Regions from separate parts of the Phycicoccus sp. Root563 genome, predicted to be linked through region 1. Evidence: predicted binding sites of a transcription regulator. Region 1 holds the regulator's gene; the other holds the start of a gene.

What was found. Region 1 encodes HspR, which represses chaperone genes until heat shock. Its sites were predicted from a motif close to AAGTTGAGTCNNNNNGACTCAACTT; they were not measured.
Region 2: ASD62_RS08805 (ATP-dependent Clp protease ATP-binding subunit) is a predicted target of HspR. The motif match lies at 5,578-5,602, and genes of this name have one in related genera.

Annotation. Positions count from the first base shown of each region.
Region 1 is NZ_LMGM01000001.1:2,640,782-2,656,637, forward strand. It holds gene ASD62_RS12535 (ATP-binding cassette domain-containing protein) at 1-1,975, shown strand, start outside; gene ASD62_RS12540 (excalibur calcium-binding domain-containing protein) at 2,001-2,288, opposite strand; gene ASD62_RS12545 (HAD family phosphatase) at 2,442-3,173, shown strand; gene ASD62_RS12550 (glycoside hydrolase family 65 protein) at 3,170-5,707, shown strand; gene dnaK (molecular chaperone DnaK) at 6,040-7,938, shown strand; gene grpE (nucleotide exchange factor GrpE) at 7,935-8,549, shown strand; gene ASD62_RS12565 (DnaJ C-terminal domain-containing protein) at 8,651-9,673, shown strand; gene ASD62_RS12570 (heat shock protein transcriptional repressor HspR) at 9,680-10,147, shown strand; gene ASD62_RS12575 (ribonuclease E inhibitor RraB) at 10,233-10,508, shown strand; gene clpB (ATP-dependent chaperone ClpB) at 10,636-13,239, shown strand; gene ASD62_RS12585 (hypothetical protein) at 13,257-13,706, shown strand; gene ASD62_RS12590 (NlpC/P60 family protein) at 13,777-14,610, opposite strand; gene ASD62_RS12595 (LppX_LprAFG lipoprotein) at 14,819-15,514, shown strand; gene ASD62_RS12600 (MFS transporter) at 15,495-15,856, shown strand, end outside.
Region 2 is NZ_LMGM01000001.1:1,848,112-1,863,967, reverse strand. It holds gene ASD62_RS08835 (VWA domain-containing protein) at 1-607, opposite strand, end outside; gene ASD62_RS08830 (DUF58 domain-containing protein) at 604-1,590, opposite strand; gene ASD62_RS08825 (MoxR family ATPase) at 1,569-2,606, opposite strand; gene ASD62_RS08820 (S1C family serine protease) at 2,621-3,484, opposite strand; gene paaK (phenylacetate--CoA ligase PaaK) at 3,612-4,889, shown strand; gene ASD62_RS08810 (hypothetical protein) at 4,955-5,470, shown strand; gene ASD62_RS08805 (ATP-dependent Clp protease ATP-binding subunit) at 5,756-8,269, shown strand; gene ASD62_RS08800 (DUF305 domain-containing protein) at 8,368-9,081, opposite strand; gene ASD62_RS08795 (LVIVD repeat-containing protein) at 9,230-10,594, shown strand; gene ASD62_RS08790 (LCP family protein) at 10,770-11,978, shown strand; gene ASD62_RS08785 (amino-acid N-acetyltransferase) at 11,968-12,516, shown strand; gene ASD62_RS08780 (MFS transporter) at 12,538-14,004, opposite strand; gene ASD62_RS08775 (adenine glycosylase) at 14,006-14,953, opposite strand; gene disA (DNA integrity scanning diadenylate cyclase DisA) at 14,950-15,856, opposite strand, start outside.

The sequences.
Region 1 (15,856 bases):
CCAGGAGCCCGGGGCGGGCGTGGTCTCGGCGACCATCGGGCGTGACGTCGCCTTCGGCCTGGAGAACACGGGTGTGCCGCGCACGGACATGCCGGACCGCGTCGCCTCCGCGCTGGCGGCCGTGCACCTGACGATGCCGCAGGACACCCCCACGCACGCGCTCTCGGGTGGGGAGCAGCAACGCCTCGCGCTCGCCGGCGCGCTGGCCCTGGAACCCGGGCTGCTGCTCCTCGACGAACCGACCGCGATGCTCGACCCGGTCAACGCGGCCTCCGTCCGGGAGGTCGTCGACGAGGTGACGCGGTCCAGGGGCCTGACCGCGGTCGTGGTCGAGCACCGGCTCGGGGCGTGGGTCGACTTCGCCGACCGGCTCGTCGTCCTGGACTCGGCGGGCAGGGTCGTCGCCGACGGCCCACCGGGCCGGGTCCTGGCCGACGAGGGCGAGGCCCTTGCCGCCCAAGGGATCTGGGTGCCCGGCGTCGCCGATCCCGATCCCATCCCGGTCCCCCCGGGGACGTTCGGGCCGGGCCGGCTCGGAGCGCACGTGGTGGCCCTCGACGCGGTCGACCTGCGGGTGAGGCGTTCGGTGCGTCGTCTGGACGGGTCGACCCGCACCAGCGTCGCCGTCGACGCCCAGTGGCTGCAGGTGAGAGCGGGTGAGTCACACGCCCTCATCGGCCCCTCGGGCGCGGGCAAGTCCACGCTCGTGCTCGCGCTCGCCGGGCTCGTGGACCGGCAGGGTGGTCAGGTGCGGGTCCACCCCGAGCTGGCGGTCGAGGGAGGTCGTGACCCGCGCGACTGGTCCACGAAGGACGTCGCCCGGACCCTCGCGTGGGTGCCGCAGTGGGCCAGCTCGACGCTGGTCGCCTCCACGGTCCTCGACGAGGTGATGACGACCTCCCGTGCCCTCGGCCTCGTGGAGTCCGAGGCCCTGGCCCGGTGCCGTGCCCTCCTCGGGGTGCTCGGGCTCGGGCACCTGGAGCAGGCCGATCCCCGTCACCTCTCCGGCGGCGAGCAGCGACGCCTCGCGATGGTGTCGGCCGTGGCCCACCAGCCCGCGGTCCTGCTCGCGGACGAGGCCACGGTCGGCCAGGACCGCAGGACGTGGGCGGCGGTCGTCGGCATCCTCGAGGCGTTGCGGGACGCCGACTCGGCCGTGGTCGTGACGACCCACGACGACGGGGTCGTCGACCGGGCGGACCGGGTCACCACCGTCAGCCGTCCCGCGCAGCCACCGAGCCCGCCCACGCCGCGACGGCCGCTGGTGGCGCGAGCCGGCCCCCTGGCCCTGCTCGCGGGGTCGCTGCTCGCCATACCGGCCGGGGTCGTGTCGCCGCAGTGGCGCACGAGCCTTGCGGTCCTGGCCACCCAGCTGGTCCTCACGGGCCTCGCCCTGGCCGCCCCGGGGCGCGGGCCCCGGCCCAGGGGCCGGGCTGCCGGTGTCGCCGTGCGGATGGTGCCCGGCCTGGTCGGGGCGGTCTCCGTCGCGTGGTCGACGTGGCTGCTCGGCACCCGCGACCTCGACGTCGTCGCGACGGCCGGCCTGCGCGTCCTCGTCATCGTGCTGCCGTCCGCGGTGCTGATCCGGTACGTCGACGCCGACGCCCTCGGTGACCACCTCGCCCAGCAGCTGCGGCTCCCCGCACGTCCGGTCGTCGCGCTGGCTGCCGCCCTCCAGCGCGTGCACACGTTCGGCGACACCTGGGCCGAGATCGCGCGCGCTCGCAGGGTGCGGGGGATCGCCGCGACGGCACGGTCCCCGCGGTCGGTCCTGGACGAGGTCTGGGCGCTGACCCTGGGCATGCTCGTGCGCTCGCTCCAGGCGGCGGCGGTGCTCGCCGTGGCGATGGACGCCCGCGGGTTCGCCACGGCGTCGCGGCGCACGTGGGCGCACGCCGCACCCTGGGGGCTCGCGGACAGCCTCGTGCTGGTGCTCTCGCTCGCCCCGGTCGCCGTCGCGCTGCTGGCGGTCTAGCGCTGCCCGGGCGCGTCCGGTGCCGTCAGCGCTTCTCGCAGGCGATGCCGTCCTTGTCGCGGTCGCTCTTGGTGTTGAGCTTGTAGGTCGCCGCGCTGACGGTGAAGCTGGTGACCGGCTTGGTCGACCCGCTGACCTTGTCCTTGGCGCCGGGCCTGCCGACACCGTGCTTGTAGACCTTGTTCAGCTCCGTGCAGTTCTTGTAGGCCTTCGGCTTGGGGGCGGCCTCGGCCGAGACCGACGTCGCGATGACGAAGCCGCTGGAGAGCAGGGTGGAGGCGACGAGGGTGGCGAGGGCGGAACGGGAGCGCATGCGCGCACTCTCGCAGCCGGCCGGGTACGAAGCAGGCGTTTTCGCCACCTTCCGACCCTCCCCGCGGACAACCTCGGCCGGACGGCTGACCATCCCATGGGACTTGCCGTGACCTGCCCGACGGCCGTGGAGGTGGGCCTCTAGCCTTGACCGGTGGACTGGACCGACTACGACGCTGCCCTCTTCGACCTCGACGGGGTGCTGACCCCGACCGCCGAGGTGCACATGCGGGCGTGGGACGTCATGTTCAACGACTACCTCCGCAGCCGGGACGAGGGCCGCGACGAGGACCCGCAGCCCTACACCGAGCAGGACTACTTCGACTTCGTGGACGGCAAGCCGCGCTACGACGGCGTGCGCTCCTTCCTCGCCTCGCGCGGCATCACCCTGCCGGACGGCACCCCTGACGACGCCCCCGAGCTCGAGACCGTGTGCGGCCTCGGCAACCGCAAGAACGCCGCCTTCTCCGCGGTGCTCCGTGACGAGGGCGTCACCCCCTACCCGGCCTCGGTCGCCCTCCTGGACCACCTGCGCGAGCGCGGCACCGCCGTCGCCGTCGTCTCCTCGTCCCGCAACGCCCCGGCCGTCCTCGCCGCCGCCGGCCTCGCCGACCGCTTCGAGGTCGTCGTCGACGGCCAGGTCGCCGCGGCCGCCGGCCTCCCGGGCAAGCCGGCTCCCGACACCTACCTGTATGCCGCGGAGCAGCTCGGCGTGACCAAGGAGCGTTCCGTCGTGCTCGAGGACGCCCTCTCGGGGGTCCAGTCCGGCCGGGCCGGGGACTTCGGGCTCGTCGTCGGGGTCGACCGCGGTGCCGGCGCCCAGCCCCTGCTCGACGGTGGCGCCGACGTGGTCGTGTCCGAGCTCGACGAGCTGATCGCTCGATGAGCGACTCCGGCACCGGCCACGGCGGCGCCCCGACGACCACCCCCGTCGACCCGGTCGACCGCACCCGCTTCCCGGTCGACGAGTGGGCGTGGACCGAGACGGCCTTCTCCAACGAGGACCTCGGCGTCACCGAGACGGTGTTCGCCGTCGCCAACGGCTACCTCGGCATGCGCGGCAACGTCGAGGAGGGTCGCGAGACCCACGCCCACGGCACCTTCATCAACGGGTTCCACGAGACCTGGAAGATCCGGCACGCGGAGGAGGCCTTCGGTTTCGCCCAGACCGGCCAGACCATCGTCAACGTCCCGGACGTCAAGACGATCAAGCTCTACGTCGACGACGAGCCGCTGCTGCTCTCGGTCGCGGACCTCGAGCACTACGAGCGGTCGCTCGACTTCGCCGACGGGGTGCTGCGCCGGTCGCTCGTGTGGTGCACGCCCTCGGGCAAGCGGGTCAAGGTCGAGTCGCGACGCATGGTGTCGTTCGAGCAGCGGCACCTCGCGGTGATGACGTTCGAGGTGACCCTGCTCGACGGCGACGCCCCGATCGCGATCTCGTCGCAGGTGCTCAACCGCCAGGACGGCCAGGACGAGTACTTCGTGAAGTCGGCGGCCATGGGCGCCGGGTTCGACCCGCGCAAGGCCGCCAAGTTCACCGAGCGGGTCCTGCTGCCGCAGAGCCACTGGTGCAGCGAGCGCCGGGCCATCCTGGGCTACCGCTGCGCCAGCTCGGGCATGACGGTCGCCGTCGCCGTGGACCACGAGATCCGCACCGACAACGTCTTCGAGGAGCTGGCGCACGCCGAGGAGGACCTGGCCAAGAAGGTCTACCGGGTCACCGCCAAGGAAGGCGTGCCGATCACGATCACCAAGGTCGCGGCATACCACTCCTCGCGCGGGGTGCCCGTGCGCGAGCTGGTCGACCGCGGCCGGCGCACCCTCGACCGCGCGCGGGAGGCCGGTGTCGAGGAGCTGTTCGCCGAGCAGCGGCGCTGGATGGACCGGTTCTGGGCCGACTCGGACGTCGTGGTCGACGGACACCCCGACGTGCAGCAGGCGATCCGGTGGAACCTGTTCCAGCTCGCGCAGGCCTCGGGCCGCGTGGAGCAGGCCGGCATCCCGGCCAAGGGCGTCACGGGCTCGGGGTACGAGGGCCACTACTTCTGGGACACCGAGACGTACGTGCTGCCGTTCCTCAGCTACACCTCGCCGTGGATGGCTCGCGGTGCGCTGCGGTTCCGCTACCAGATGCTCCCGGCCGCACGGCGTCGTGCGCGCGAGCTGTCGCAGTCCGGTGCGGCTTTCCCGTGGCGCACCATCAACGGCGAGGAGGCCTCGGCCTACTACGCCGCGGGCACCGCGCAGTTCCACATCAACGCCGACATCGCCTACGCCCTCTCGAAGTACGTCAGCGCCAGCGGTGACGAGGACTTCATGATGCGCGAGGGGATCGACGTCCTGGTCGAGACCGCGCGGATGTGGGCCGACCTCGGGTTCTGGTTGGGGCGCAAGGAGCCTCGCTTCCACATCCACGGGGTGACCGGTCCGGACGAGTACACGACGGTCGTCAACAACAACCTCTTCACCAACGTCATGGCGCGCGACAACCTGCGCCAGGCCGCCCGGTGGTCGGACATCCTGCGCGAACGGCGACCGAACGACTTCGCCCGCATGATGGCGCGGCTCGAGGTGGACGACGCCGAGATCGAGGAGTGGCGGCACTGTGCCGAGGGGATGCACATCCCCTACGACGAGGCGATGGGCGTGCACCCCCAGGACCAGCACTTCCTCGAGCGGGAGGTGTGGGACCTCGCGGCGACGCCGCCGGACAAGCGACCCCTGCTGCTGCACTACCACCCGCTGGTGATCTACCGGTTCCAGGTCCTCAAGCAGGCCGACGTCGTCGCCGCGCTCTTCCTGCAGGGCGACCTGTTCACCGTGGAGGAGAAGCGCGCTGACTTCGAGTACTACGACCCGATCACGACGGGCGACTCGACGCTCTCGGCGGTCGTGCAGTCGATCATCGCGGCGGAGGTGGGCTACCAGGACCTCGCCCTGCGGTACTTCCACTCCGGGCTCTACGTCGACCTCGCGGACCTGCACCGCAACGCCGCCGACGGCGTCCACATCGCCTCCTGCGGCGGTGTCTGGAACGCCACCGTCTACGGGTTCGGCGGCATGCGCGACCACAACGGCACGCTGACCTTCGACCCGCGCCTGCCGGCGAGCTGGCCGCGGCTGGAGTTCCGGCTGCGCGTGCGCGGCAACCGGGTGCGGGTGGAGATCCTTCCGGACCAGATCGCGTTCACCCTCGTGGAGGGCGACGGGCTCGAGTTCGTCGTGCGCGGCGAGCGGGTCCGAGTAGACCCCGGTGAACCCACCGTCGTCGCGCTCGAGGACCAGGGCCCCGTGATCACGCGGGAGCTCGGCAGCATGCCGGTCGTGGGCCGCGGCGACGAGCACGAGATGGTCTACACCGCCGGCGTCCCCGACCCGCGCAGCCGCAAGCGCACCGACGACAACAAGCCGGGCTGACCCGGCCGCCCGGCGCCGGACCCCGAGCCCGCAATGCGGGGGTTGCTCGGCACCACGGCACGTACAGACCGCCGTTTCGCCGAGCAACCCCCGCTTCGTCGTGTCGGGGGGCCTACCGGGGGTGTGCCGCCAGCCCACCACCCCGCGAACCCGTGGCCGACGCGGTGCCGGCCCCTGCGGCATACGGGCGGGAACAAAGTCTGCACGCACGAAGTTGAGCCTGATGAACTCAAGTTTGGGTGCTCGGATTTGCACCCACCGGGACGTCGTCCTAACTTGAGTGGAGGCAACTCAACCCGGTACCCATTCCCCAGCACCACAGGAGCATCCCCATGGCACGTGCGGTCGGCATCGACCTCGGAACCACCAACTCGGCTGTCGCCGTCCTCGAGGGCGGCGAGCCGACCATCATCGCGAACGCGGAGGGCGGTCGCACGACCCCGTCCGTCGTCGCGTTCTCCAAGGGCGGTGAGGTCCTGGTCGGCGAGATCGCCAAGCGCCAGGCCGTCACCAACGTCGACCGCACCATCCGGTCGGTCAAGCGCCACATCGGCACGGACTGGCAGTCCCCCGAGATCGACGGCAAGACGTACACCGCCCAGGAGATCAGCGCCCGCATCCTGCAGAAGCTCAAGCGCGACGCCGAGTCCTACCTCGGTGAGGACGTGACCGACGCCGTCATCACCGTTCCCGCGTACTTCGACGACCACGAGCGCCAGGCCACCAAGGAGGCCGGTGAGATCGCGGGCCTCAACGTCCTGCGCATCATCAACGAGCCCACCGCCGCGGCCCTCGCGTACGGCCTCGACAAGGGCAAGGAGGACGAGCTCATCCTCGTCTTCGACCTCGGTGGCGGCACCTTCGACGTGTCCCTCCTCGAGGTCGGCAAGGACCCGGAGGACGGCTTCTCCACCATCCAGGTCCGCTCCACCAGCGGTGACAACAAGCTCGGTGGCGACGACTGGGACGAGCGCATCGTGTCCCACCTGCTCACCACCGTGAAGAACACCTCCGGTGTCGACCTGTCCAAGGACAAGATCGCCATGCAGCGTCTGCGCGACGCGGCGGAGCAGGCCAAGAAGGAGCTCTCGTCCTCGACGAGCACCAACATCTCCCTGCAGTACCTCTCGATGTCGGAGAACGGCCCGATCCACCTCGAGGAGACGATGAGCCGCGCCCAGTTCGAGCAGCTCACCAAGGACCTCCTCGACCGGACCAAGCAGCCGTTCCAGAACGTCATCAAGGACGCCGGCATCTCCCTGTCCGAGATCGACCACGTGGTCCTCGTCGGTGGCTCGACCCGCATGCCCGCCGTGAGCACCCTCGTCAAGGAGCTCACCGGTGGCAAGGAGCCCAACAAGGGCGTCAACCCGGACGAGGTCGTCGCCGTCGGTGCGTCCCTGCAGGCCGGTGTCCTCAAGGGTGAGCGCAAGGACGTCCTCCTCATCGACGTCACGCCGCTGAGCCTGGGCATCGAGACCAAGGGTGGCCTGTTCACCAAGCTCATCGAGCGCAACACCGCGATCCCGACCAAGCGCTCCGAGGTGTTCTCCACCGCCGAGGACAACCAGCCGAGCGTCCTCATCCAGGTGTTCCAGGGTGAGCGCGAGATCGCCCAGCACAACAAGCAGCTCGGCACCTTCGAGCTCAGTGGCATCGCGCCGGCCCCCCGTGGCGTGCCCCAGGTCGAGGTGACGTTCGACATCGACGCCAACGGCATCGTCAACGTCTCCGCCAAGGACCGTGGCACCGGTGCGGAGCAGAAGATCACCATCTCCGGTGGGTCTGCCCTCGCCAAGGAGGACATCGAGCGGATGATCAAGGAGGCGGAGGCCCACGCGGACGAGGACAAGAAGCGCCGTGAGGAGACCGAGGCCCGCAACACCGCCGAGCAGCTCGTCTACTCGACGGAGAAGTTCCTCACCGACAGCGCCGACAAGATCCCGGCCGACGGCCGTGGCGACGTCGACGCCGCCCTCGCGGACCTCAAGGAGGCCCTCAAGGCCGACTCGGGTGCCACCCCCGAGGACATCTCGGCGAAGTCGTCGAAGCTCTCCGAGGAGTCCCAGAAGCTGGGCACAGCGATGTATGCCGCCGCGGCCGAGTCCGACCAGGCCGGCACCGCCGGTGACGGTGCGGGCTCCGGCGACGGCGCCCCGGCCGGCGACGCCTCGTCCGACGACGACGTCGTGGACGCCGAGGTCGTCGAGGACGACGAGGAGAAGAAGTGACGGAGCGCAGCTCCTGGCCCCAGGGCACCGAGGAGGAGGTGGGCGCCGGCCAGCAGGCCGGGCCCACCGCCCCCGAGGCGTCCCCGCTCGAGGGTGACGTGGTGCAGGAGTCGGGCGCCCAGGCCTCCGACGCCTCGGACGACCAACCCGAGGGCGCCGCAGAAGGCCACCCCGACACCGCCCTCGCGGCGGAGCGGCTGGTCGACCTGCAGCGCCTCCAGGCGGAGTACGTCAACTACAAGCGTCGCGTCGACCGCGACCGTGCGGTCGTGCAGGAGCGCGCCGCCCGGTCCGTCATCGAGGCGCTGCTGCCGGTCCTCGACGACATCCACGCGGCCCGCGAGCACGGCGACCTCGAGGGCGGCCCGTTCTCCTCGATCGCGGACAAGCTCGAGGCCACCCTGGGCAAGTTCGGGCTCGAGCGGTACGGCGCCGTGGGCGAGGAGTTCGACCCCTCCCTGCACGAGGCGCTGATGCACACGGCCTGGCCGCAGGACGGTTCGGTCGCCTCGACCGGGTCGACCACCGTGGTCCAGGTGCTCCAGCCCGGCTACCGCGCCGGCGAGCAGGTCCTGCGCGCGGCGCGTGTCGCCGTGGCGGACCCCGAGTGACCGAGGCCAGACTGCACGACACGGCGCGGAAGCCCGGGACAACACCTGTCCCCGGGCTTCCGCCCACCACCGCCACCGACTGCTGAGAGGAGGACCCGGACATGGCCAGCCAGGACTGGTTCGAGAAGGACTTCTACGCCATCCTCGGCGTCCCCCAGGATGCCGACGACGCGGCGATCAAGAAGGCCTACCGCAAGCTCGCCCGCAAGCACCACCCCGACCAGAACCCCGGGGACGCGGCCGCCGAGCAGCGGTTCAAGGACATCGGCGAGGCCAACTCGGTGCTGTCCGACCCCGAGAAGCGCCGGGAGTACGACGCCGTGCGCCAGATGGCCCGCGGCGGGGCCCGCTTCACCGCGGGTGGCCCCGGTGGGGCTGCCGGTGGCGGCGGGTTCGACGACGTGTTCTCGTCGATGTTCGGCGGTGGTGGGGGCGGCCAGCGCGTCCGCTACTCCACCGGCGGTGGCGGGGGCCAGCCCAACCTCGAGGACCTCTTCGGCATGTTCGGGGGCGGTGGCGGCGCCGGCCAGACGTATGGCGGCGGTGCCGGTTTCCGGGCACCGACCGGGCCGCGCAAGGGCGGCGACCTGACGGCCCGCACCAGCCTGTCCTTCCGTGACGCCGTCGCGGGTTCCACCGTCACCCTGGGCGTCACCGGCGGGGGCCAGATCACCACGCGGATCCCGGCCGGCGTCAAGGACGGCCAGAAGATCCGGCTGCGCGGCAAGGGCCAGCCCGGCGACCGCGGGTCCGACAACGGCGACCTCATCCTGACCATCTCGGTGGAGAAGCACCCGGTCTTCAGCAGGGACGGTGACAACCTCACGCTGGACCTGCCGGTGACGTTCGCCGAGGCCGCCCTAGGTGCGACCGTCTCGGTGCCGACCCTCACCGGCGACCCGGTCAAGGTCCGCATCGCGCCGGGCACCCCGAGCGGTCGGGTGCTGCGGGTCAAGGGCCGCGGGGTCCAGGTCAAGGGCACACCCGGTGACCTGATGGCCCGCGTCGTCGTCGTGGTGCCGCAACGGCTCTCCGACGAGGCCCGTGAGGCGGTGGAGACCCTGCGGTCGCAGGACGAGGGGCACGACCCGCGCGCCGAGCTCTTCGAGAACGCGGGACGGTGACCCGTCGTGGTTCCCGTGGTCCCGGGCTCCGGCTTCTCGCCTGACGACGACGCGCCCGTCTTCGTCATCTCGGTGGCGGCCACCCTCGCGGGGATGCACGCGCAGACCCTGCGGCAGTACGACCGGCTCGGCATCGTCAGCCCGTCGCGCACCCGCGGTGGCGGCCGCCGCTACTCCGGGCGTGACGTGGCGCTGCTGCGTGAGGTGCAGCGGCTCTCCCAGGAGGAGGGCATCAGCCTCGCGGGCATCCAGCGCATCCTCGAGCTCGAGCACCAGGTCGAGGCGCTGCGTTCCCGGGTCCGGGAGCTCACCGACGAGGTGGCGGGGTTGCGGGTCGCGACCCGCGGCACGTTCGGCTCGCGGGTGTTCGCCGTCGGGCCGACCGGCGACGTGATCGCGGTCCGGGCGGGGGAGCGCCCCCGCAGCGGCCGTTCCCAGGCCCTCGTGGTCTGGCGACCCAGCCACCGCAGCTGAACGGACGGACCGCGTTGCTCACCTGCTGGGCGCGTCGGGGCGGAGGCGCATCCCGGCGGTGGGGGCACGCGGCATACTCGAGCCTGTGAGCGAGCACCTGTTGGTCTTCCCCGACCGTGACACCGCCGACGAGGTCGCCGCCGAGCTGACCGAAGAGGGGTTCAGCGGGGTGCGGGTCGTCCGGGAGGCGCTGGCCGGCGAGGACGACTCCGAGGCCCACGAGTGGGCCGTGCACGTCGTGGAGGAGATGGTCGCCGACGAGTCGGGGCCGGTCGAGGGTGGGCTGCGCGACCGGTTCCAGGCGCTGGCCGACGACCGTGGCGGCTGGTACGACCCCGAGCCGACGCCGCGCGTGCTGTAGTCCACATGGCCGGCGCAGGAAGGCGGGACCAAGGGCCTGTGCAGCACAAGGTTGAGCGGAATAGACTCAACTTTGGAGCGGTTGTCTCCGAAGAACAGTCAGACCGAACCACCAGGAGCACCCAGGCATGGATCTGAAGCCCACCGCCAAGGTCGCCGAGGCCCTCGCGCTCGCCCAGCGTGCGGCGCAGTCCGCCGGCCACCCCGAGATCACCCCCGACCACCTCACCAGCGCCCTGGTCCAGCTCGAGACCGCGCAGGCCGACGTCCTCCTCCAGGCCGCCGGCACCGGGGCCGGTCACGTGCTGGGTCAGGCCGACGCCCGTCTGCGCACCCTGCCCACGACGACCGGTGCCACCCAGCCGCCGACCTTCGGTCGCGAGGCGGTCGCCGTCCTCCAGCAGGCCGACACCCTCATGCGCGCCAAGGGCGACACCTACCTCGCCGGCGACATCCTCCTGCTGGCGCTCGCCGAGACCGGTCACCTCGCCGCGATCGAGAAGCGCGGGGCGAAGGACATGGAGGCGAAGATCGACGCCCTGCGGGCTGGCCGCAAGGTCAGCAGCGAGACGCCCGTCGAGGGCGGGGAGGCGCTGGAGAAGTACGGCGCGGACCTCACCCAGGCGGCCCGGGACGGCAAGCTCGACCCGGTCATCGGTCGCGACTCGGAGATCCGCCGGGTCGTGCAGGTGCTGTCGCGGCGGACGAAGAACAACCCGGTCCTCATCGGTGAGCCCGGTGTCGGCAAGACCGCCGTCGTCGAGGGGTTGGCCCAGCGCATCGTCGACGGCGACGTGCCGGAGTCGTTGCGCGACAAGCGGTTGATCAGCCTCGACCTGGCGGCGATGGTGGCCGGCGCGAAGTACCGCGGTGAGTTCGAGGAGCGGCTCAAGGCCGTCCTCGAGGAGATCAAGGCGAGCGACGGACAGGTCGTGACGTTCATCGACGAGCTGCACACGGTCGTCGGTGCCGGAGCCTCGGGCGAGGGCGCCATGGACGCCGGCAACATGCTCAAGCCGCTGCTGGCCCGTGGTGAGCTCCGGCTGGTCGGGGCGACGACGCTCGACGAGTACCGCCAGCACATCGAGAAGGACCCAGCCCTCGAGCGCCGGTTCCAGCAGGTCTTCGTGGGTGAGCCGAGCGTCGAGGACACCATCGCGATCCTGCGCGGGCTCAAGGAGCGGTACGAGGCGCACCACAAGGTCGAGATCGAGGACGCCGCGCTCGTCGCGGCGGCCAGCCTGTCCGACCGCTACATCAGCGGACGCCAGCTCCCCGACAAGGCCATCGACCTCGTCGACGAGGCGGCTTCCCGGCTGCGCATGGAGATCGACTCCTCTCCGGTCGAGATCGACCAGCTGCGTCGTGCCGTCGACCGCCTGCGGATGGAGGAGCTGCACCTCACCCGCGAGACCGACGACGCCTCGGTCGAGCGCCTCGAGAGGCTGCGCAAGGACCTCGCCGACAAGAGCGAGGAGCTCGCGGCGCTCAACGCCCGCTGGGAGTCGGAGAAGTCCGGGCTCAACCGGGTCGGTGACCTCAAGTCCCAGATCGACGAGGCCCGCAGCCAGGCCGAGCGCCTGCAGCGCGAGGGTGACTACGAGGGTGCGTCCAAGCTGCTCTACGGCGACATCCCCGCCCTCGAGAAGGCCCTCGTCACCGCGCAGGAGGCCGAGGGCAGCCGCGCACTCGCCCTGCGCGAGGGTGGCGGCCAGCCCGAGGAGCTCATGGTCAAGGAGCGCGTCGGCGCCGACGACATCGCCGAGGTCATCTCGGCGTGGACCGGCATCCCGGCCGGGCGGCTCCTCCAGGGCGAGACCGAGAAGCTGCTGTCGATGGAGTCGATCATCGGTTCACGGCTGATCGGTCAGGGGGCGGCGGTCGAGGCGGTCAGCGACGCGGTCCGCCGGTCGCGGGCGGGCCTGTCGGATCCCCACCGCCCCACCGGCTCGTTCCTGTTCCTCGGACCCACCGGCGTCGGCAAGACCGAGCTCGCCAAGAGCCTGGCCGACTTCCTCTTCGACGACGAGCGGGCCATGGTCCGCATCGACATGAGCGAGTACTCCGAACGCCATTCGGTCGCCCGGCTCATCGGCGCGCCTCCCGGGTACGTCGGGTACGAGGAGGGCGGTCAGCTCACCGAGGCGGTCCGCCGTCGCCCCTACTCCGTCGTCCTCCTCGACGAGGTGGAGAAGGCGCACCCCGAGACCTTCGACATCCTGCTGCAGGTCCTCGACGACGGGCGGCTCACCGACGGCCAGGGCCGGACTGTCGACTTCCGCAACGTCATCCTCGTCATGACCAGCAACCTCGGCAGCCAGTTCCTCGTCGACCCCACGATGGAGGAGTCGGCCAAGCGTGAGGCCGTCATGGGAGTGGTGCGGGCCAGCTTCAAGCCGGAGTTCCTCAACCGGTTGGACGAGGTCGTCATCTTCGACCCCCTCAGCTCGGAGGAGCTCACCCACATCGTCGAGCTGCAGGTGCGTGAGCTGGCGAGTCGGCTCGTCGACCGCCGGATCAGCCTCGAGGTGACGCCTGCCGCTCGTGAGTGGCTGGCGATCACCGGTTACGACCCGGCCTACGGCGCCCGTCCGCTGCGCCGGCTGGTGCAGAAGGAGATCGGCGACCGGCTCGCGAAGGCAGTGTTGTCCGGGCAGGTCCGTGACGGCGAGGCCGTGGTCATCGACCGCGACCCCGAGACCGACCACCTCATCGTGCGCGGCCAGGACTGAGCCCGCAGACTGTGCCCATGAGCGAGGACGACCGGGGCAACCCGGGGGAGCGCGGTCTCGACCGACGCCCCGACGGGGTGGACGACGCGACCGTCGAGGCGGTCGGCAAGCTGAGCGAGGCGTTCGAGACCATCGAGGAGGTGCGTGGCCGGCTCTACGGCCTGCACCGCCTCACCGGGTCGGCCGACCTCGCCCTCGGCGAGGCGTGCGACCTGCTGCGCAAGGCGGGCCGCGGCGACCTCGCCGACCGCCTCGAGACCGAGCTCGTCGGCCGCAACTTCATCCAGGGGCGCTGGACGTTCCAGCTCGTCGAGGAGTTCGACGACGGCTACTACGCCGACTTCCAGCGGCTCGAGAAGGTCGTCCGCGACGAGCTCATGGACGGCCGCCGGCACGTCTTCGAGGCGGAGATGAAGAGCGACCGCCGCACCGACGGGCGAGCCGGCCACGCCGCAACCCCCGACTGAGCGAGCGGCACGCGATCAAGGGTATGGCGCGTGGTGACCACGCGCCATACCCCTGCCCCGTGCGGTGGGATCAGCGGATCGGACGCACCACGTAGGGCATGACACCGGACTCGTTCCTGGAGAAGGAGCGGATGCGGATGTCCGGGCCGCTCACCCGGTTGGCCTCGGCGATCTTGCCGTCACCGATGTAGAGGGCGACGTGGTGGATGCCGGAGGCCGTCTTGCTCGAGTTGGACCAGAACACCATGTCGCCGGCCTTGAGCTGGGAGATGGAGACGCGCGGGCCGGCGGAGTACTGGCTGCGGGACGTGCTCGACAGGGTCAGGCCGGCGCCCTTGTGGAACACGTACTCCATGAAGCCGGAGCAGTCGAAGCCCACCGTGTTGCGGTCGTCGATCCCGCTGGGGCTGCAGCAGATCCCACGGGTCGGGCCGTTCGCGTTGCCGCCACCCCAGGAGTACGGGTACTTGCCGAGCATCCCCTTGGCTGCGGCGATGGTGGCCTTGACCTTCGCCGACTGACCGGTCGCCGGGGGCGGTGTCGTCGTGCCGGCGCAGAGCGGGGCGACGAGGCCGTCGGAGCCGGTCTTGACGAAGGCGTCACTGACGTAGCCACCGGCCTTGAGCTTGTCCCAGACCTTGCTGGTGCCGTAGGTGCCGGAGACCTTCTCGCCGTAGGTCTGGCAGGTGATGGTGATCTTCGCGCCGTCGGCCCGGGTGCCGATGACGCCGGAAGCGGTGGTGGGTGCGGAGCGGACCTTGAGTGCGGCGCCGCTGGTGTTGACCGTGCCGGTCGCGCTGCCCGCGGCCTGGGCCGCGACGGTCCCGACCAGCGGGACGCCGACCAGGATGACGGAGGCTGCGGCGGTGGCCAGTCGGCGACGCCGGGTGCTGAGAAGCTGCATGTGGTTCCCCCTCGGGTGTCGGCCGACGCGGTGCCGGCTCGACCGGAACGCTAGGAGCGGCGGGTCGCCCTGACCATGGGGAGCAGTCCCCGCCGAAGTCGCCTCACCTGGTTCCCCGGGCGCCCGCTCCCGGCGCGCGGACCCACCGAACGGGCGGGGTCTGCGCGTCCCGTCCGGCTGGCGCTGTCGTGGCGGTTACCGTTGCCCTGTGCGCCACACCCCTGCCCTCGCCGCCGCCGGACTCGTCTCGATGCTGGCGCTCACCGCGTGCTCCGGGGGTGCGGACAAGGCAGCGGCCGAGCAGCCGCCGGCCCAGCAGCTGGCGGCCGCCCGCGCGGTGCTGGAGAAGAGTCCCGCCGTGACCTTCACCCTCGAGTCGGCGGGGCTCCCCGGCAAGGCGGTCGGCGTCTCCGGAGCCAAGGGCACGGGCCTGTTCACGCCGCCGTCGTTCCAGGGCACGCTCAACGCCTCGATCAAGGGCGTCACCGGGACGGTCGAGGTGGTCGCGGTCGAGAAGGACGTCTACATGAAGTTCTTCACCCCGACCTTCAACAAGATCGATCCCGCGACCTACGGCGCCCCGAACCCCGCGCAGCTGTTCAACAAGGACACCGGCATCACCGCGCTCATCACGAAGACGCAGAGCCCGGCGAAGGCGTCGACGGTTCGTGACGGGGCCGACGTCCTCAACACCTTCACCGGAAAGCTCCCCGGCGATGCCGTGGCCGACCTGCTGGTCATCGGCGACCGCAAGGGCACGTTCGACGTGACCTACGGCGTGACCCAGACCGGCAAGGAGCTGCGCAGTGTGGTCATCAAGGGCCCGTTCTACGCCGGCGCCACCTCGACCTACACGCTGCACCTCACGAGCCTGGCCAAGGCCGTTGCGATCACCCGCCCCTAGGGCGCTGCTGGCCACCGCCTCGGTGGCCGTGGCGCTCGCTGCGGCCGACACCTATGTCGTCGTGCTGGCCCTGACCGACATGATGACCGGCGTCGGCCTGGGCATCGACGCGTTGCAGAAGGCGACCCCGATCATCTCGGGCTTCCTCCTCGGCTACATCGCGGTGCTGCCCCTCATCGGCCGCCTTGCCGACCTGGCTTCGAGGCAACGGATCCTGTTGGCCTGCTTGGCGATCTTCGTCGTGGGTTCGGCCGTGACGGCCCTTGCCGTCGAGCTCCCGGTGCTCGTGTCCGGCCGGGTCCTCCAGGGCATCGGCGGTGGAGGCCTCGTGCCTGCCACCCT
Region 2 (15,856 bases), 790 kb from region 1:
CCTCGATCGGCTTGCCTGCGATGGCGCTGAGCGAGGACACGATGCCCCGGCCCACCGCGGTGGCGCCCTGCGGCGTGAGGCGGTCGATCGCCGCGAGCACCTCGGTGCGGTCCTCGGTCGGCTGCTGGGAGACCAGGGCGCTGTCGCCGAAGGCGACCACCCCGATGCGGATCGTCGACGGCTGGCGCTCGACGAACTTCCGCGCGGCGGCCTTGGCGGCGTCGAGCCGGGTGGGGGAGATGTCCTTGGCCGCCATGCTGGTCGAGATGTCGAAGGCCAGCATGACCGTCCCCTCCCGCCGGGGCTCGGCCACGGTGGCGGTGGGCCGGGCCAGCGAGACCAGCAGGACCGTGAGCGCTGCCAGCATGAGGGCCGGGGCCAGGTGCCGCCGGCGGTCGCGGCGCCGCGCCGGGGGACCGGCTGCGCCCCATACCTGTCCCGGCCCGGCTGCGCCGGCCTCGGTCGGTATGCCGCCCACGGGCACCAGCCCCATCGCGGCCAGCTCGTCGCGCCGTGCGTCCTGACGGCGCTGCTGCGCCCGGTAGGCGACCACGAGCGCGGGCACCGCGAACAGGCCCAGCAGCATCCACGGCCAGGTGAAGCTCATCGGCCCTGGCTCCTGCGCAGGGCGGAGATCCGGGCCAGGGCCCGGACCAGGTCGTCGTCGGTGGCGACGGTGTGGATCAGGGTGCCGGCCTTTCGGGCGGCGGCCTGGAGGGACTCCTGGCGTTCTGCGGCCAGGACCCCCAGGCGCTCGCGGAAGACCGGGTCGTCGGTGTCGACGAAGATCTGCTCTCCCGTCTCGGAGTCCTCGACGTAGACCATCCCCACCGCCGGCAGCTCGGACTCGCGCGGGTCGACGACCTGGATGGCGACGACGTCGTGCCCTCGGGCCAGCAGCGACAGGTGCTTCTCCCACCCCGGCTGGGTGATGAAGTCGGAGACGATGACCAGCAGCGAACGTCGACGCGCCAGGCCGAGGGCGGCGCGCAGCAGCACCGACAGGTCGGTGGTCCCGGGGGTGGCCGGTTCCTCGGTGTGGGACCGGCCCCAGCGGCGGCCGGTGCGACCGGTGCGTGAGACGGGGGCAGCCGGCGGTGGGCGCAGCAGGGCCTGGGCGATCCGCAGGACCTGGTTGCGTCCCTGGCCGGGAGGGATGGTCTCGATGGTGCCGTCGAACAGGGCCGCGCCGATCCGGTTGCCGCCGCGGGACAGGACGTGGGCCAGGGTGGTGGCGACCTCGGCCAGCACGAGCGACTTCTGCCGGTCGACGGGGCCGAACCCCATGGACGCGGTGCGGTCGAGCAGCAGCCAGCAGGTGACCTCGCGGTCCTCGATGTACTCGCGCACGTACGGGGTGTCCATCCGCGCGGTGACGTTCCAGTCGATGTGGCGCAGGTCGTCGCCGGGGGCGTACTCCCGAAGATCGGTGAAGTCGACACCGGACCCGCGGAACAGCGTGCGGTAGTCGCCCTGCAACCGGCCGTCGAGCCGGCGGATGACGCGCCACTCCAACCGCCGCAGCAGTCGCTCGGCGGTGAGCGGGGAGGCCGTGCCCCCCGGCTCGGTCAGCGTGGCCCGGCGGTCCACGGTGCCTCGGTCTGCTGGGGGCGGCGGTCCCGGAGCGGGACGTCGGGCATGGAGACGGCGCGCAGGATGGGCTCGAGCAGGTCGTCCGGTCCGATGCCCTCGGCCAGGGCCTCGTAGGACAGGACGAGGCGGTGCCGCATCACGTCGAACGCGAGGTCGCGCACGTCCTGGGGTCGGGCGAAGTCGCGACCACGCAGGAACGACAACGCCTTGCCCGCGAGGACGAGGTTGATGGATGCGCGCGGGCTGGCCCCGAACGACAGGTACCTGGCCAGCTCGGGCAGCCCGACCGACGCCGGGTTGCGGGTCGCGCCGACGAGCCGCACCGCGTACTCGATGACCGCGGGGTCGACGTAGACCGCGTCTGCCTGCTGCTGGTACTCCACGAGCCGCTCCGGGTCCAGGACCCGCTGGGTCGGTTCGAGCCGCGTGGTCATCCGCTCGACGACGACGAACTCCTCCGAGGGCGTGGGGTACCCGATGACCGTCTTGAGCATGAACCGGTCGACCTGCGCCTCCGGCAACGCGTAGGTGCCCTCGGACTCGATGGGGTTCTGGGTCGCCATGACCAGGAAGGGGTTCGGGGCCTTGAAGGTCTCGCGGCCGATCGTCACCTGGCGTTCCTGCATCACCTCGAGCAGCGCGCTCTGGACCTTCGCCGGCGCGCGGTTGATCTCGTCGGCGAGGACGAGGTTGGCGAAGACCGGTCCGAGGGAGACCTGGAACTCGCCCTCCTTCTGGTTGTAGATCCGCGTGCCGATGACGTCGGCCGGCACGAGGTCGGGGGTGAACTGGATCCGCTGGAACTCCCCACCGATCGCCTCCGCCAGCGTCTTGACCGCCATCGTCTTGGCCAGCCCGGGGACGCCCTCGACGAGGAGGTGTCCACGCGCGAGGAGGGCGACGAGCATCCGCTCCACCAGCAGGTCCTGCCCGACGATGGTCTTCTTCACCTCGTAGAGCGCCTGCTCCAGCGGGTGCTGCGGGCGACCGGGCTGCGGGCGGTGCGGGTCCATGGGCTCTCCTGGGTTCACTGCGGCGGGCTGCCGGCGACGCCGCCGGCCGTGGCGATGGGAACGGCGAATCCGATGCCCACGAAGAAGTTCTGCTCGGACGGGTTGGCCAGCCCGGTGACGATGCCGATGACCTGTCCGTCGCGGTTGAGCAGCGGGCCACCGGAGTTGCCCGGGTTCACCGCGGCGTCGAACTGGATCAACCCCTTGAGGGTCTGTCCGGAGCCGACGCTGATCGAGCGGTCCAGCGCCGACACGAGGCCGCCGCTCAGGGACTGGGTGAGGCCGAGGGGGTGGCCGAGGGGGAAGACCTCGTCGCCGACCTGCGCACCCCCGCCCAGGACGGCGGGGACCACGACCTGGGGCAGCGTGTCCGGCGTCAGGACGGCGGTGTCGCTGGCCGCTTCCTGCTCCTTGATCGAGGCGCTGGCCCGGGTGCCGTCGGTGAACTGAACGCGGATGGTGTCCGCACCGTCGACGACGTGCAGGGCGGTGAGGATGGTGCCCTCGGCGCTGACCACCACCCCTGCTCCCGTGCCGTTCTGGGATCCCTTGGCACCCACACCCGTGGTGGTGATGGTGACCAGCGAGGGCAGGGCGGCCCGGTAGGCCGTCGCCGCGTCGGTGGGGGCCTTGCGGGCGTTCTCCTGCGCGTCGGCGATGCCCTTCTCGACCTGCTTCTGGACGTCTGCCTGCGTCAGGGGAGGGACGTCCGGTCCGCGGGTGAGGGCGAAGCCCGTGCCGGCGGCCACGACCACGGCCAGCACCGCGGCGAGGACGATCCAGCGGCGGGCCGGACGGGACCGGCCGGCAGGCGGAGCCACGTCGCTCACCGGTCCCGAGGGGGTGTCGACGACCAGCGGCGACTGCACCCGGTCCACCTTGGCGAGCGTACGTCCGATCCCCGGTGGGCGACACCGGCATCCGGCATTCACGGGAAACTCTCAGGTTCGGGGGCCGTGGGCCGCGGCACGCCACTGCGCGGGTGGCAGTGCGAGGATCGCTGCCATGGACAACGTCGTCTCGTCGGTGGAGGAGCTGCGCGCCCAGCAGCTGGAACGGCTGCGCTGGAGCCTGCGTCACGCCTATGACCACGTCCCGCACTACCGCGGGGCCTTCGACGCCGCCGGGGTGCACCCCGACGACGTCCACGAGCTCGCCGACCTCTCCCGCTTCCCGTTCACGGCCAAGGCCGACCTGCGCGACAACTACCCCTTCGGCATGTTCGCGGTGCCGCGGGAGCAGGTCTCGCGCATCCACGCCTCGAGCGGCACGACGGGCAAGCCCACCGTCGTCGGCTACACCCGCGAGGACATCGACACCTGGGCCGAGGTGATGGCCCGCTCGATCGAGGCCGCCGGCGGCCGTCCGGGCGACATGGTCCACATCGCCTACGGCTACGGCCTGTTCACCGGTGGCATCGGTGCGCACTACGGCGCCGAGCGGCTCGGCTGCACCGTCGTGCCGGTCAGCGGCGGCATGACCGAGCGCCAGGTCCAGCTCATCCAGGACTTCCGGCCCCGCATCATCATGGTCACGCCCTCCTACTTCCTCGCGATCCTCGACGAGATGGAGGCCCAGGGCATCGACCCGAAGGACACCTCGCTGGAGATCGGCATCTTCGGCGCCGAACCCTGGACGGAGCAGATGCGCGAGGAGGTCCAGCGCCGCAGCAACCTCCGGGCGGTCGACATCTACGGGCTGTCCGAGGTCATGGGCCCGGGCGTCTCGCAGGAGTCGGGGCAGACGCAGGACGGGCTGCACGTCTGGGAGGACCACTTCTACCCCGAGGTCGTCGACCCGATCACGGGCGAGGTGCTCCCGGACGGCGAGGAGGGTGAGCTCGTCTTCACGTCGTTGACCAAGCAGGCGATGCCGGTGGTCCGCTACCGCACCCGCGACCTCACCACCCTCCTGCCCGGCACGGCCTATCCGCAGTTCCGCAGGATGGCCAAGATCACCGGGCGCAGCGACGACATGATGATCGTCCGCGGGGTCAACGTCTTCCCGTCGCAGATCGAGGAGCACCTGCTCGCCATCGAGGGGCTGACCCCCCACTACCTGTGCGTGCTCACCAGGCCCGGACGCATGGACGAGCTGACCGTCCAGGTGGAGTCGGCGCACCCGACCGACGAGGCCGCCCGCGCGGCGATGGCCTCCGCACTGCGTTCGCGCGTGAAGGACCACGTCGGCGTGACGATCGCCGTCGAGGTGCTCGCGCCCCACGCGCTCGAGCGCTCCCTGGGCAAGGCCAAGCGGATCAGCGACCGTCGCGACCTGCGCTGAGCCGACCCGTTCGCCCTGAGCGGACACCTCTGGTGGCGTGGTTGTAACGGTGTAATCATCATTACATGACTACCAAGACCACAGCAGAAGCATGGCTTGCCGGTCGGCTCCCCGCCGACTGGTTCACCGGGCCCGTCGAGGTCACCCGTGACCGCGACGAGCTCGTCATCGTCGGCACCCTGGCCGAGCCCGCCCTCGAGACGGACGCCGACGACACCACCGCCCGCGAGATCGCCGCGCGCGGCCGCATCACCTCCTTCCGGGAGGACACCCGCGAACGCCGCATCGAGATCGCCCGCGAGCTCGAGCACCTCTCCGGCCGCAAGGTCTCCTGGGGCGTTCGGGTCGGCGACACCGAGGCGATGTTCACCCACCTCGCGGCTCCGGTGATGACGCGGCTGCGCCAGCCGGAGCGCCGGGTCCTCGACACGCTCGTCGAGGCCGGCGTCGCCAAGTCGCGCTCCGAGGCCCTCGCCTGGTGCGTCCGCCTGGTCGGGGAGAAGTCCGACAGCTGGCTCGCCGAGCTGCGGACCGCGATGGAGCACGTGGACGAGGTCCGGAAGAAGGGTCCGGGGGCCTGATCACCCACCACCCGGGAGGTATGGCGCGGGGCCGGCCGCGCGCCATACCCAGCCCGGAAGGGCCCGAGGGGGCCTCGACCACGCCCGGAGTCCGTCCGCCCACGGCGAACATGAGCCGACCCGGCTCAGGGTGGGGAACAGGCGGCCACGCACGGGCGTTCCCCGAACAAGCACCACGAGCAGGCTGGAACCGTCCCGATCAGGTATCGGTCGGCGGAAGGCGCGCGCGGGGCGCGTGTCGCACGGATAGCATCGAGGATGACTCGATAGGCAGGAGCAGAAGAGATGTTTGAACGGTTCACCGACCGGGCCCGTCGGGTTGTGGTGCTCGCGCAGGAAGAGGCGCGCATGCTCAACCACAACTACATCGGCACGGAGCACATCCTGCTCGGCCTCATCCACGAGGGTGAAGGCGTCGCCTCCAAGGCTCTGGAGAGCCTCGGTATCTCGTTGGAGTCGGTCCGCGAGCAGGTCCAGGAGATCATCGGCCAGGGCCAGCAGGCCCCGAGTGGACACATCCCCTTCACGCCGCGGGCGAAGAAGGTCCTCGAGCTCAGCCTCCGCGAGGCGCTGCAGCTCGGCCACAACTACATCGGCACCGAGCACATCCTGCTCGGGCTCATCCGCGAGGGTGAGGGCGTTGCCGCGCAGGTCCTCGTCAAGCTCGGGGCCGACCTCAACCGGGTGCGCCAGCAGGTCATCCAGCTGATCTCGGGCTACCAGGGCAAGGAGGGCCAGGCCACCGGCGTCGGTGGCGGCGTCCAGCAGGAGGGCACCCCCGCAGGGTCGCTCGTGCTCGACCAGTTCGGCCGCAACCTGACGATGGCTGCCCGGGAGGGCAAGCTCGACCCGGTCATCGGGCGCGAGAAGGAGATCGAGCGGGTCATGCAGGTGCTGTCCCGCCGCACCAAGAACAACCCGGTGCTCATCGGTGAGCCCGGCGTCGGCAAGACCGCCGTCGTCGAGGGCCTCGCCCAGGACATCGTCAAGGGCGAGGTGCCCGAGACCCTCAAGGACAAGCAGCTCTACACCCTCGACCTCGGCGCGCTCGTGGCCGGCAGCCGCTACCGCGGTGACTTCGAGGAGCGGCTGAAGAAGGTCCTCAAGGAGATCCGCACCCGCGGCGACATCATCCTGTTCATCGACGAGATCCACACCTTGGTGGGTGCGGGTGCCGCCGAGGGCGCGATCGACGCCGCCAGCATCCTCAAGCCGATGCTGGCCCGTGGCGAGCTCCAGACCATCGGGGCCACGACGCTCGACGAGTACCGCAAGCACATCGAGAAGGACTCGGCGCTCGAGCGTCGTTTCCAGCCGATCCAGGTCGCCGAGCCCACGCTCAGCCACGCGATCGAGATCCTCAAGGGCCTGCGCGACCGCTACGAGGCGCACCACCGCGTGTCCATCACGGACGCTGCGCTGGTCTCCGCGGCCAACCTCGCCGACCGCTACATCAACGACCGGTTCCTCCCGGACAAGGCGATCGACCTCATCGACGAGGCGGGCGCGCGGTTGCGCATCCGCCGGATGACCGCACCGCCGGACCTGCGCGAGTTCGACGACAAGATCGCCGCCGTGCGCCTGGAGAAGGAGTCGGCCATCGACGGCCAGGACTTCGAGAAGGCCGCCAGCCTGCGCGACGACGAGAAGAAGCTGCTCGCCCAGAAGGCCGAGCGCGAGTCGCAGTGGAAGTCCGGCGACATGGACGTCGTGGCCGAGGTCGACGAGGAGCTCATCGCCGAGGTCCTGGCTGCCAGCACCGGCATCCCGGTCTTCAAGCTCACCGAGGAGGAGTCCTCGCGACTGCTCCACATGGAGGACGAGCTGCACAAGCGCGTGGTCGGCATGGACGACGCCATCAAGGCGATGTCCCAGGCGATCCGGCGCACCCGCGCCGGTCTGAAGGACCCGCGTCGTCCCGGTGGCTCGTTCATCTTCGCCGGTCCGACCGGTGTCGGTAAGACCGAGCTGGCCAAGACGCTCGCCGAGTTCCTCTTCGGCGACGAGGACAGCCTGATCCAGCTCGACATGTCGGAGTTCTCCGAGAAGCACACCGTGTCGCGGCTGTTCGGTTCGCCTCCCGGCTACGTCGGCTACGAAGAGGGTGGGCAGCTCACCGAGAAGGTGCGCCGCAAGCCGTTCTCCGTGGTGCTGTTCGACGAGGTCGAGAAGGCCCACCCGGACATCTTCAACTCGCTGCTGCAGGTGCTCGAGGACGGCCGCCTCACCGACTCCCAGGGTCGGATGGTCGACTTCAAGAACACCGTCATCATCATGACGACCAACCTCGGCACGCGGGACATCTCGAAGGGTTCGCTGGGCTTCTCGGCGGGCGCGGAGACCCGCAGCGACTACGACCGGATGAAGAACAAGGTCACGGACGAGCTCAAGCAGCACTTCCGCCCCGAGTTCCTCAACCGCGTCGACGACATCATCGTCTTCCCCCAGCTCACGCAGGACGAGATCGTGCAGATCGTCGACCTCGAGATCGCCAAGCTGGACAAGCGCCTCAAGGACAAGGACATGGGCATCGAGCTCACGACCGAGGCCAAGAACGCGCTGGCGAAGAAGGGCTACGACCCCGTGCTCGGTGCGCGACCGCTGCGTCGCACCATCCAGCGCGAGATCGAGGACGTGCTGTCCGAGAAGATCCTCTACGGCGAGCTCAAGGCCGGCGAGCTGGTGCTCGTCAACGCCGAGGGCGAGGGCAAGGCGGCGACGTTCACCTTCGTCGGCACCCCGCACCCCAGCGGCATCGAGCTCCCGATCGTCGAGACCGTGGGCGACTCCTCGGAGTGACCACCGGTATGGCGCGCGGGTGACCTCGCGCCATACCCACCGCCAGAGGGCGGCACCCCCACGGGTGCCGCCCTCTCGTGCTGCCGGGTCCGGTCGGGTCAGGTGAGGCGGTCGAGCATCTCGCGCATGTAGCCGATCTGGACGGACTGGGTCACGTGGATCTCGTCGCCCAGCTGGGTGACCACGTCGTCGGTGCCGTCGCGGTGCTGCTGGACCACCATGGCGAGGGCGCCCTCGTGGTGCGCGGTCATGAGCCGCAGCCAGAGCGTGTCCGCCTCCGGGCCGCTCGCGTCGGCGAGCTGCGCGAGCTGGGCAGGGGTGGCCATGCCGGGCATGCCGCGGTGGTGCGAGGAGGCCGCGCCGGCCTCGGGATTGGCCGCCTGCGGGGGAACGGTCTGGTCCCTGTCCTCCAGCCACTTGGCCATCGCGTCGATCTCCGGGCGCTGCTCGTCGGCGATGCGCGCCGCGAGGGACTTCACCTGCATGTCGGCGAGGCGGTCCCTGACGAGGGAGACCATGACGATCGCCTGGGCGTGGTGGACGATCATGTCCTGCATGAAGCGGACGTCCGCCTCGAGGGGCTCGCCCCTGGTCGTGGGGAGGGCTGCCGACCCCGTGAGGGAGGCGTTGGGCTCGCCGGGGGATCCCGGCTGGAGCACCGGGGCGGTGGGGGACGTCGCGGTCGTGGTCGGCGGGGCCGGGTCCGGGGAGCACCCGGACACGAGCAGCGCCAACCCGACGGACAGCCCTGCGACGACACGGATGCCGGGCGTCCGGGCACGGCGAAGAGCCTCGTGGTGCTCGTTCCTCATCGCCTCACCCTAACCGGAATTTTTTACCGGAAGCAGGGCAAAGCACCCTTGAGATGCGCACCCGAACCCGGGCAGGGTGGACGGATCGTCATGATTCCGACGCTGAAGGGGCGCCGGAACGGACGCCTCTACGGCAGGAGCCTGCGAGATGAGAATGCGTCACACGGTGCTGGCCACCGCTGCCGCGCTCGCCCTCACGATCCCAGCGACTGCGGCCTACGCCGCGGACGGGGTCGGCAAGTCCGGCACCCAGCTGGGACCGGACGAGATCGGGCGCAGCGCCAACGTCGAACACCTGATCAACCTCCCGAGCAGCGGCCCCCTCGCGGGCGCGACCGGGACCGACATCGCCTTCCAGGACGACATGGCGTTCGTCGGCAACTACAACGGGTTCGTCATCTACGACGTGAAGAAGCCCGAGAAGCCCCGCATGGTCGCCCAGGTGAGCTGCCCGGGTTCCCAGAACGACGTCACGGTCTCGGGCAACCTGCTCTACCTGTCCACCGACTCCTCACGATCGGACGACTCGTGCACCTCGGTGCCGCAGTCCGCGACGATCAAGGAGTCGTGGGAGGGCATGAAGATCTTCGACATCTCGGACGTGCGCAACCCGAGGTACATCAAGTCGGTCGAGACGGCGTGCGGTTCGCACACGCACTCGCTCATCCCCGGCAAGAAGACCGACTACCTCTACGTCTCGAGCTACTCGCCCAGCGAGACCTTCCCGGACTGCAAGCCGCCGCACGACTCGATCTCGATCATCGCGGTGCCGAAGAAGGCGCCGACGAAGGCCGCGGTCGTGGCCGAGCCCAACCTGTTCCCCGACGGCGGCTACACCAACACCTCCGGTTGCCACGACATCACCGTCAACCCGGCCCGGGGCATCGCGGCCGGTGCCTGCATGGGTGACGGCATCATCATGGACATCACGAACCCGGTGGCGCCCAAGGTCATCGACCGCGTCAGGGACACGACGAACTTCGCCTTCTGGCACTCGGCGACGTTCAACAACGACGCCACCAAGGTCGTCTTCACCGACGAGCTCGGCGGCGGCGGTGCGGCCACCTGCAACGCGGCCATCGGCCCGAACCGTGGCGCGAACGGCATCTACGACCTGGGCAAGGACCGCACGCTGACGTTCCGCTCGTACTACAAGATCCCGCGGCACCAGTTCGACTCCGAGAACTGCGTGGCCCACAACGGCTCGCTCATCCCGGTCAAGGGCCGCGACGTCATGGTGCAGTCCTGGTACATGGGCGGCACGAGCTTCTGGGACTTCACCGACAGCTCGAACCCCAGGGAGATCGGGTACTTCGAGCGGGGCCCGGCCGGCCCGGCCGGTGGTGGGGGCGGCACGTGGTCCTCCTACTACTACAACGGCCACGTCTACTCCTCCGACCTCGGCAAGGGGTTCGACGTCCTGCGCATCACGGACAAGTCCCTGGGCAAGGCGGCCAAGGTCAAGATGGACCAGCTCAACGTCCAGACCCAGCCGATCTACAAGGTCAAGTAGCCCGGCCGCACGACCCCGCCGGCGCGCGCCCGGCGGACCGGGTGGCCCGGACCCCGACGGGTCCGGGCCACCTCACTGTGCGCTCGCACCCGTCATACCGGTGCGCGGCGGTGGGGGACGCGCGGGGGGTGAGTGGTGCACACCGGGTATGGCGCCGCGACGTACCCTGTTGCGCGTGGTTCCTCCCCTCGTGCGTGACTCCCTGCCCGGTCTCTCCCTCTTCCGTCGTCCCGTGCCCCGTCGCTCCCTGCTGCTCGGCCTGCTCGGCGCACCGTTGACGCTCGCGGCGTGCACGAAGGACGAGAAGAAGGCGGCAGCCCCCTCGTCGTCCTCGACCGCCGCAGCTCCACCGGCGCCCGCCAAGCCCGCCGCGACCGGCAAGGGTCTGCCGGCGGACCTGCTCGCCGTGATGACCAAGGTCTACCTCGGCGGAACGGTGCCTGCGTCCGGGGCGGTGGCCACGGCGCTGTCCAAGCGCAAGCCGGGCACCAAGGGCGTGATCGTGATCGGGTCGACCGGGAACTGGAAGGGCGTAGCGGTCGCGTCGGTCGTGCGGGGCAAGGACGTCACCCTGCTCGTGAAGGACAAGACCTGGAAGGTCGTCGGCGGCTGGTGGCCGTCGCTGGGAGTGGCGCGCCCGCCGTTCGCGACGATGCGGGTGCTGGCCATCGGGTCGGACGCCCGGACGCCGCAGCCGGTCGAGAAGTGCCGTGGCGACGCCCTGCACATCATCGGTGTCGATGCCAAGGGCGTCGGCGGCATCGTCGGCATCCCCCGCGACTCGTGGGTGCCGCTCGCCGGCGGGGGCAACGCCAAGATCAACGCGGCCCTGGTGTTCGGCGGGGTCAAGGGCCAGGTCGCCGCGGTGTCCAAGGCCTCCGGGGTGCAGATCGACGGTTACGTCATCGCCGGCTTCAAGGGCTTCAAGGACATGGTCCGGGCGATCGGCGGCATCTACTACGTGGCCGACAAGGCGCTCAAGAGCGTCGACAACATGCAGATCACCAAGAAGGGCGCGAACCTGCTGGACGCCCAGCGGGCCCTCGCCTTTGCCCGCGAGCGCAAGCACCTGCCCAACGGCGACTTCGGACGCTCGGCCCACCAGGGCGAGCTGATCAAGGCCGGTGCGGTGATGGCCCGGAAGATGGGCCCTGCGCGGCTCGCCTCGCTGCTCGGCCGGATCGCACCGCACCTGGCCACCGACCTCTCGCCGGCCGAGGTGCTGAACCTCTCGGCCAGCGTGTTCGTGTCCGACCCGGCCTCGATCCGCAACACCGTCGTCCCGGGTGCGATCGGCACCCGTGAGCGCCAGTCGGTGGTCCTGCTGGGCTCGGCCGCCCAGAGCACGTTCAAGGACATGCGGAACGGTCGCCTTGGCGCCTGAGCCCGGCCCGCGCACGACGGGCGCCGGCCCGACCGGTGGGTTGGTCGTACGCAGGGCCCGGACCAACGACATCCGTGCCATCCGCGACCTCGTGCGCCCGCACGCCGAGTCGCGGGTGCTGGTCTCCAAGGACGCCGTCACCTACTACGAGGCCGTCCAGCAGTTCCGGGTCGCCGAGGTCGGGGACGGGTCCCCGCTGCTGGGCTGCGGTGCCCTGCACGTGATGTGGGAGGACCTGGCCGAGATCCGCACCCTGGCCGTGAGCCCGGCCGCCAAGGGCCGGGGCGTCGGGTCGCAGCTGCTGGAGGCGCTGATGGCCGATGCCCGCGAGCTCGGGGTGCAGCGGCTGTTCTGCCTCACCTTCGAGGTCGACTTCTTCACCCGGCACGGGTTCGAGACGATCGAGGGGCAGGCCGTCGAGCCCGAGGTGTACGCCGAGCTGGTGCGCTCCTACGACGAGGGTGTCGCGGAGTTCCTCGACCTCGAACGGGTCAAGCCCAACACCCTGGGCAACACCCGCATGCTCCTCACCCTCTGACCGCCCGGGGGCCGAGCGGGGTCAGACTGCCGGGGCGGGGTGGGCCAGGTGCCGTCGGGTCATCCTGATGCGGATCGAGGCGGCGAGCACCAGCACGAGCAGGCCGGCGATCACGCCGAAGCCGAGCTGGGGGATCAAGGGCAGCCCGATGCCGATGCCGCCGCCGACGACCCAGGCGATCTGGAGCACCGTCTCCGACCAGGCGAAGACCCGCGTGCGCACGCTCTCGTCGATGTCGCGCTGGACGACGGCGTCGCTGCTCAGCTTGATGAGCTGGGCGGCGAGTCCGGCGACGAGGCCCAGCACGAGCAGCGTGACCAGCGAGTAGAAGACGGCCGCCACGAGGGCGGCGAGCACGTCGGCGATCAGGGCCACGGCGATGATCACGTCCGGGCGCAACCTGCGCAGGGCGTTGCCGATGACGGTGCCGAGGGCGTTGCCGGCGCCGGCCGCCCCCACCACCAGACCCAGCACGAGGGTGCCGCTGTGCCCCGGGATCGGGTGCTCGCGCATGAGGAACGCCATGAACAGCGTGAGGAATCCGGTCAACAGCCGGGCCCCGACGGCGCTGGTGAGGGCCACGAGGACGGTGGTGGGCAGTGCGGCCACCCGCGCACGCAGCCGCCGGAGCACGCCGGTGCGGCCCGCGTCACGACGAGGTATGGCGACCGGCTCGGTGTCCTCGATGTCCAGCTCGCCGGTGCTCGAGTCGACCCGCGCCGGGAGCCTGATGGCGAGCACCGTGCCCACGACGTAGATGAGGAACGCCAGCCGCAGCGACCACTCGGGGCCGACCTTGGCAGCCGCGCCGGCGAGACCGCCGCCGACGGCCATGCCGGCGACCCCGGCCAGGGCGTTGCGGGAGTTGGCGTTGACGAGGCTGAACCCCGCAGGGAGCAGGCGGGGTACCGCGGAGGCGCGGGTGACGCCGTACGCCTTGGACGCGACGAGGCATCCCAGGGCCGCAGGGAAGAGCCACGGCGAGTCGTTGGCGACCGCCCCCGCGAGCACCCAGCAGAGGAAGGCGCGCAGGGCCAGGGTGGTCCCGATCGCCCAGCGCCGGCCGTGCCGGAACCGGTCCAGCAACGGGCCGATGAACGGTGCGAGCAGGGCGAACGGCGCCATCGTCAGCGCGAGGAACTGCGCGACCTGCCCCCGGGCCTCGTCGGTCGGGATCGCGAAGATCGTGCCCGCGAGGCTGACGGTGAGGGCGGCGTCGCCCGCGAGGTTGACGAAGTGCAGCTCGATGATCCGGGCCAGGCCGGTCTCCCCGGCACCGGAGGAGCTCGTGTAGGCCCTGGCCCTGCGGGCTCCCGCCCGACCGCCCCGGCCGGCCAGACGCGCCCCCGCCACGGTCCCTCGTCCGATGGCCCGTCCGGTGGCAGAGGCGCCGTGCCGCAGCGCCTTCGCCGCCCTCCGGTTGCGCGGCCGGTCCCCGGTGCCGGGCGCGGCCCGTCCCTGGTCGGAACCCACCGGAGGCGTGGTCATCTCAGCTCCCGAGCGCGCCGGGCAGCCGGAAGAAGTCTCGGGCGAGGGGCTCGACCAACCCGTCGGCGACGAGCGAGTCGAGGCACCGCTCACGCTGGACGACGTTGTCGGACACGCCCTCGAGGACCGACCTCGGCACCGGTCCGGGGCTCTCCCGCAGGCGCCGCAGCAGGGCTCCCCGCATCTGGCGGTCGGTGCCGGCCCAGGCCTGGCCCCGTCGTGGTGGCCCCTCGTGGGCGGGACGGCCCAGCGACTGCCACCGGCACAGGTCGAGGACCGGGCACTCGCCGCAGCGGGGTGCCCTGGCCGTGCAGACCAGCGCTCCCAGCTCCATCACCGCGACGCTCCAGGTCCGGGCGCGGTCGGAGTCCTCGGGGACCAGGCTCGTGGCCAGGGTGTGCTCGGCCCGCGTCGGTGAGGCCGCGGCATACTCGTCGCCGGTGACCGCGCGGGCGATCACCCGGCGCACGTTGGTGTCGACCACGACGGTGCGCTCGCCGAACGCGAAGGTGGCCACGGCTGCGGCCGTGTAGGCGCCGACCCCGGGCAGGGTGGACAGCTCGGACTCGCTCATCGGCACCTTGCCGCCGTGCCGTTCGGTCATGGCGACCGCTGCAGAGTGCAGGCGCAGCGCGCGACGCGGGTACCCGAGGCGGCCCCACGCGCGGACCGCCTCCCCGGGGGCCTCGGCCGCCAGGTCGGCCGGCTCCGGCCAGCGCTGCATCCACTCGGTCCAGACGGGAAGGACGCGCGCCACCGGGGTCTGCTGCAGCATGACCTCGGAGACGAAGATGCCCCACGCCGACGCGTCGCCGTGCCGCCACGGCAGGTCGCGCTGGGCACCGGCGTACCACTCGAGGACGCGCTCGTGGAGTCGCTCGGGGGCGACGGCCTGCGCGAGCGCCCCGCGGGTAGCCGCCGCGGTCGGCCGCGGGTGGGACCCGGTCACACGTAGCGTTCGAGGATGCTGGACTCGGCGAGGCGCGACAGGCCCTCACGGACGGCGCGGGCGCGGCCCTCGCCGACCCCCTCGACGTCCATGAGCTCCTCGAGGTTGGCGGCCAGCAGCTTCTGCAGGCTCCCGAAGTGGTCGACGAGGCGGTCGACGATCGCCCCGGGCAGGCGCGGGACCTTGCTCAGCAGGCGGTACCCGCACGGGCTCACCGCGGAGTCGAGCGCATCGCCGCCGATCGCGAACCCGACGGCCTTGGCCCCGGCCGACAGGTCGAGCAGCTCGGTCGAGGTGAGCTCCTCGAGCGCCGCCATGGCCTGATCGAGGGTGAGGCCGCCGCGGCTGACGGGGAGGTAGTCGCGGATGACGAGCTCGCGGTCGTTGCCGAGGCCGCCGGTGAGCTCCTCGAGCTGGAGGGTGAGGAGCCGGCCGTCCACACCGAGCTCGACGACGTACCCCGAGATCTCGTCGCGGATCCGTCGCACCATCTCGAGGCGCTGCAGGACGCTGGCGACGTCGCGGACGGTGACGAGGTCCTCGATCTCGAGCGCGGACAGCGTGCCGGTGACCTCGTCGAGGCGGGACTTGTAGCGCTCGAGGGTCTGCAGGGCCTGGTTGGCCCGCGACAGGATCGCGAGGGAGTCCTCGAGCACGTGGCGGCGGCCGTCGACGTACAGCGCGACGATGCGCATCGACTGGCTCACCGAGACCACGGGGTACCCGGTCTGCTTGGCCACGCGCTCGGCGGTGCGGTGCCGGGTGCCGGACTCGCTGGTCTCGATCGAGGGATCGGGCACGAGCTGGGTCGCGGCCCGCAGGATGCGGGACACCTCGCGGTCGACGACGATGGCGCCGTCCATCTTGGCCAGCTCGCGCAGGCGGGTCGCCGAGAACTCGACG